DNA from 2 places in the Paenibacillus sp. RS8 genome. Region 1 is predicted to be linked to the other one. Evidence: riboswitches for the same ligand, from Rfam matches in the RefSeq annotation. Region 1 holds a riboswitch; the other holds the start of a gene.
The links. A riboswitch is a leader RNA that binds a small molecule or an ion and turns the genes downstream of it on or off. The one in region 1 is predicted to bind cyclic di-AMP.
Positions count from the first base shown of each region.

Region 2: another riboswitch for cyclic di-AMP. It lies ahead of ACDZ28_RS20125 (KamA family radical SAM protein); the one in region 1 lies ahead of ACDZ28_RS02965 (alpha/beta fold hydrolase).

Region 1 is NZ_CP168131.1:436,433-439,545, reverse strand. It holds gene ACDZ28_RS02975 (Nif3-like dinuclear metal center hexameric protein) at 1-519, shown strand, start outside; gene ACDZ28_RS02970 (hypothetical protein) at 604-777, shown strand; cyclic di-AMP (ydaO/yuaA leader) riboswitch at 999-1,185, shown strand; gene ACDZ28_RS02965 (alpha/beta fold hydrolase) at 1,292-2,101, shown strand; gene selD (selenide, water dikinase SelD) at 2,470-3,113, shown strand, end outside.
Region 2 is NZ_CP168131.1:4,266,520-4,269,632, reverse strand. It holds gene ACDZ28_RS20130 (helix-turn-helix domain-containing protein) at 1-1,649, shown strand, start outside; cyclic di-AMP (ydaO/yuaA leader) riboswitch at 1,698-1,839, shown strand; gene ACDZ28_RS20125 (KamA family radical SAM protein) at 1,979-3,113, shown strand, end outside.

The DNA of each region.
Region 1 (3,113 bases):
TCTGAAATGGCTATTTTTCGTTATCATGATTATTGTCATCGTCATAAACCGGATGGGATCATGGTCGGCTTGCTGCGAGAGCTTGAGTGGTCAGCTTATGTGAATGAGCAGCAACCCGCTGCTACAATCCTAACGATTCCTGCCATGACAGTAAGTGAAGCGGCTCAGTACATAAAAAGAAAACTAGGAATCCCCTATGTACGTGTTGCCGGTGACCTATCCCAGGTATGCAGACATGTGGGGATATCAGTGGGTTACAGAGGAGGCGGGACAATGGCTATCCCTCTTTTTAATCAGCACAATCTTGATTTACTGATTGCTGGCGAAGGGCCAGAGTGGGAAACTCCGGAATATGTGAGGGATGCAGTACATCAAGGTAGATCGAATGCGCTGATTATGTTAGGTCATGCGGAGAGTGAAGCCCCGGGAATGAAATATTTAGCTGAAGTTTTGGCAGAGAAATACCCAACGATTCCTACTTATTTTATTGCAGAACAACCGATCTATCAGCTGGTTTAATCCTTATAAATCGAAATGAAGAATAAATTTGCATATTATGGAGAAAATGATTGGAAACCAGGTCACTGAGAGAGGAGTGTTTCAATGGAAATTCCTTTGGAGGCTGATGAAGTGTTAAGTCGTATCAAAAAGCTTCAAACTGACGGAAGCTCGATCAGTAAAAAACAAGTGAAGCAAAGCGATCCTGATCTTATGAGAAGTGCGCTGTTCTTTTTTCCGAGCTGGGAGCATGCATTGAAAAACGCCGATCTGTTGTAGCCGAATGATTGTATAAAGAAGCCGAGTGGTTCAGGGATTGATCTCTGATGACCGCTCGGCTTTTTCTTAATAAACCGAGTAAACAAGAGCAATAGAAAGAGAAAACGAAGAGTATGCTCAATATGAAATGAAAAGCATGGCTTTCATCATTATTTTGCCCAGGGCTCAACTTTACAAGAAACCTTACACGGAGTATGATTCATCACATAACTGACAATTACATAAGAAGTCCGCTTAATTTCCGTTAAGGAAAGCGGGGGAACCAACAACTGGAAATCGATATGACAGTCGGTACTAGTTATGGGGTGAATCCTGTTACAGATGCTGAATAGTGCATCCATACAGGTAGGGCAACTCTCACTGCCCGAATCCGACAGCTAACCTCGTAAGCGTATGGAGAGAGGATGAATGGCGTATTTGATGATGAATAGCCACAGAGAATCCCTCTGTGGTTTTTTGCTGCGTTTATAAGCACATATAGATATAGAACCTACCTGTGAAAGAGGTGTTAATTTTGCCTATTGCTAAACTGAATGGAACTTCGCTCTATTACGAAATCATTGGAACAGGGACTCCGGTTGTGTTTATCCATGGACATGGATTAACACATAGCATGTTTAAACCACAATTAGAGTATTTTTCTGATAAATATAAAGTGATTCTGTGCGATTTACGGGGGAATGGCAAATCAGGTGAATTGCTGCAGGCTCCAAACGAGATTATTGAAACGCAATGCCTAGATATAATTATGCTATTGAATGATTTGGGCATTCGTGAGGCGGTTTTTGTCGGGAGCGCCTATGGGGGGCTCGTCGTTCAACATATTGCGAAACAATACCCGGAACGGGTAAAGGCGATTGTTGTCGCCGATAGCTTTTGTAGAAGTCATGCATCAACAATAGTAGGTAAAATTCAGCTTATGGCTGCATATTGTAGTTGGTTAATGTATTACGCTCCTAGTGAGCTTGTACTGCCTTCGATTCGTATGATGTATCGCGAACGCTGGAACCTGGCCTATAACGAGATTAGAAGAGGACTTCTCGACAAACGTCCGCGGGAATTGTATCGCCAAAGGCTGGCTACTAGTCATGTGGATTACACTAGATGCTTAAAATCTTTTAACCGTCCCGCGTTATGTATAGTCGGTGACTTTAGTGAATTTGGAGTCAACTGTATGAAGGATATGGTGTCTCAGCTGCCGCATGCTCAGTTAGCGATCATTCCTAACGCATTAGATCCTAGTAATCTGTGTCAGCCGGAGAAATTTAATGCTATTCTTCAGCGTTTTTTGGAGAAACATCAGGATGCTCAGCAGATCAGTTGATCCTAGTGGAGAAAGCACCTTAGATTGCATAAACCTCTTCAGAGTCTTAATGGTCGGCTAACGTTTAAGCAAGAAATGAGGGCGTTCTATAGCTGGGAGTATGAACTGGCTGCGGGACGTTCTTTTGTATAGTATTTTAGGGAAAACCTCCCTAAAGTACAGAGTATCGAACTAAAGGCTGGCCCAAAGTAGCGAAATCTACGAATGAGCCAGCCTTTAGCATACTATTAATCGAAAGAATACCACTCATAGCACTTCTCAAAGAACAGAATAATGAAATCCAATCGGTAGCTATGCATTTTGTACATTGCTGTCTACTGATGTAAGATTAAAGATATTCGATATTAACTATCTAAAGGAGCTGAGTCATGATGTCTCAAGCCGAAACTATAAAATTGACTTCATTATCTTCAAAAGGAGGCTGCGGCTGCAAAATCGGTCCCGCCGATCTCATGCAGGTTATTCGCAGTCTGCCACCAACCGTTCCTAATCCGGATCTACTTGTAGGTTTGGATACTAGTGATGATGCAGGCGTGTATCGTTTAAGCGATGAACTCGCGTTAGTGCAAACTGTTGATTTTTTCACACCGATCGTGGACGACCCTTATTCCTTTGGGCAAATTGCAGCAGCCAATGCGTTAAGTGACATTTATGCTATGGGTGGTAAGCCGCTTACAGTGCTTAATATTGTAGCTTTTCCTATCTCTGTTCTGGATAAAAGCATTCTCGGTGACATTTTGCGCGGTGCAGCGGACAAGGTGCAGGAAGCAGGAGCGACGCTTGTAGGTGGACATTCTATCGACGATAAAGAGCCTAAATTCGGATTGGCTGTTACGGGGCTGGTGCATCCGGACAAAGTAAGAACGAATGCAGGCGCGCAGGTGGGGGATAAGCTGATACTAACGAAACCTATCGGTGTGGGCATCTTAACAACTTCTATTAAGAAGGATCAACTATCACCAGAAGAAACCACACGCCTCACCACAGTGATGTCTACATTGAATAAAAAAGC
Region 2 (3,113 bases), 3.3 Mb from region 1:
CCTGCCCCCCGCTCCACTCCCTGCTGTTTCAGCTGATGGATGCCGAACTGATACTTCAAGCTGCCGATTCAAGCCCTGTATCACGTACAACTCATGACTACACCCTTCTCGTATTTACCGGGGGGAACGGGCAACTGAACCTCGATGATCAGAGCGTGACGCTGAGTACAGATAAATGTTATCTACTAGCTCCCGGAATCTCCTATTGTACGAGCAATCAGGAAATGACCATGTATTATTATCTCATCACCTTTTCAGCAATTTATACAAAAGAGCATCCAGAACGTTATTCTGGCGAACTACTTTCAGGCAGACGCGAATTAATTGTCCACCCGTTCACTAAGGTAATCCGTCTTGTGGAAGATTTGCTTATGAACAAGAATAGCTTCGATGATGTGCAGCAATTCAAGCGACAATTGAAATTCCAGGAATTAATGCTGCTATTTTTTGAGCATAATTATCCTTCCAAGCATCTACCAAGTCCCACAGAATCCGTAGAAATGACTATACAATTCATAGAGGAGCATTATACAGAGAGCATCAGCGTGAAGCAGTTGGCTGAGCTTGCGGGGATATCGTTCTGGCAGTATACACCGATCTTTCAACAGCTTACCGGCAAAAAGCCACTTGAGTACCTGACCGATCTGCGCATTAGTCATTCCAAGCGCTTCCTGCAGGAATCGACGGAACCGCTGCGTGAAATTGCCAGACTGGTAGGCTTCTCCGATGAATATTATTTCAGCCGCCGCTTTCGGCAAAAAACCGGAGTTACCCCCGGACAATATGCGCATCAGCGAGGTCGTAAGCTTACCGTCAAAGATTGGACAGGCCATGAAGTGGAGATTCCAGAGCAAGCGAGACGCATTGTCTATCATGGAGAGACACTTGGCGACCTTCTCGCACTAGGCGTGAAGCCCATCGGAGGAGATGAAGCATTCGTGCGGAACAGCGTCTATAAACATCGGCTTAAAAAGCTCGCCAATGTTGGTTTCCCGCTGGACCCGCAGCTGACCGCTTCACTTAATCCAGATTTGATTATTTTGGCCAATAGTGATGAAAGAGCCTATAGGACCGTTTCCGGCATCGCCCCGACACTCACCTTTGATTCCTTTGCGCCACTCGAAAGTCGAATGCGAACACTAGGCAGCTGGCTCGGTAAACAACGCGAAGCCGAAGCGTGGCTGGAGTCATTTACAATCAAAAACGCTGCCATGTGGCAGCAGCTTTACGAGACCAGTCTCCAAGCCGGAGAGACTGCCTCTGCTTTGGTCTATGACCACGGAAATCATCTGTATGCTATGGGAATGTCCGGATTCTCCACAGCGCTTTATGCACCATGTGGTCTACAACCGACAGAGGAGATTCAAGCCATACTGGATGAAGAATTAGGGTTCGCTGAAGTTGATCCAGCGCGATTACCTGCTTATACTGGAGATCATATCTTCATGCTCATTCCTGAGCGTCCAGACTCACGGGCTGCTATGGAACTACTACTAGACAGTTCACTTTGGAAAAGTCTTCCGGCAGTACGTCAGGGACATGTTTATCTGCTCGACGGAAGCAAATGGAACTCTAGTGATGCGTTAACTCGGGAAAAGCTGCTAACGCTGCTACCTAAACTGCTCGGTGGAAGCACCCCTAGTAATTGAAGGTGAATCTAGGATTCCCTTTTGACTTTTCAAAACTTCATGGGGTATACTTTACCTACGCTTAATTTCCAACTTTTACAGTTGAAAAGCGGGGGAACCAGTTAATTGGGGCGAATCATTGAGCATTAGAATGTAGGGTACCATCTTACCCGAGTCCGTCAGCTAACCTCGTCAGCAGTGGATGGGTCTGCTTTTCATGTTATTTACATAACCAGAGACCCTTGCTAAGGGTCTCTTTTTGTGTTTTTTTGGACCCTGCTGGCAGTAGATTGGCCTTTGACACTAAGGCTTCCTCTTTTCTCACACAAAGGGACAAAGGAGAGATGTAAGTGCAAAAGGTAAAGTACATCACGGATATTCACAAAATTGCTATGTTGTCTGATCTGGAAAAAGAGAACTTGAAAGAAATCACGGACAAATTTGTTTTTCGTGTGAATGACTACTATCTGTCTTTAATCAACTGGGACGATCCAGATGATCCCATTCGTAAACTGGTTATCCCTAACGAAGGTGAACTGCTGGAATATGGACGTTGGGATGCTTCGGATGAAGACACGAATTATGTGGTGCCGGGATGTCAGCACAAGTATAAAACAACAGCATTACTGATTGTATCCGAGGTCTGCGGAGCCTATTGCCGCTACTGCTTCCGTAAACGCCTGTTCCGAAATGACGTGAAAGAAGCGATGTCTGATGTCTCTCCGGGTCTGGAGTATATTGCAAACCACCCTGAGATTAACAACGTTCTTCTTACGGGCGGTGACAGTTTAATTCTCTCCACACCAAAGCTAAGATCCATTATTGAAAACTTAAGAAGCATTGAGCATGTCAAGATTATCAGATTAGGTTCGAAGATTCCCGTATTTAATCCGATGCGGATCTCGGAAGACGAAGAGCTGCTGGAGCTGATTCGTACTTACTCTACCGAAGACAAGCGAATTTATGTTATGGCGCATATCAATCATCCTCGTGAAATCACACCTGAAGCCAAAAAAGCATTTAAAGCCCTCCACAACGCTGGGGCAATTGTCGTAAATCAGACCCCCGTCCTTAAAGGCATCAATGATGATCCAGTTATATTGGGAGAATTATTAGACCGACTCTCATGGGCTGGCGTAACACCTTACTACTTCTTCGTGAATCGTCCCGTTGCCGGAAACCGAGATTTTGTATTACCTCTTGAGCAAGTCTATCAAATTGTAGAAGAAGCCAAAGCCAGAACCTCAGGACTTGGCAAAAGAGTACGCCTATCCATGTCACACACCTCCGGAAAGATAGAAATTCTCGCCATTGATAACGGAAAAGCCTATCTTAAATATCATCAATCCAGAGATCAGGAATACGGAAAGTTCATGATTCTAGATTGCCCTAAGGATGCAGAATGGTTTGATGATCTGCCCGGAAATGAGGAATATTGGACCCCTCCTGTGAAAAAGAATGACGCTATTATTTCTGTTAATGAGT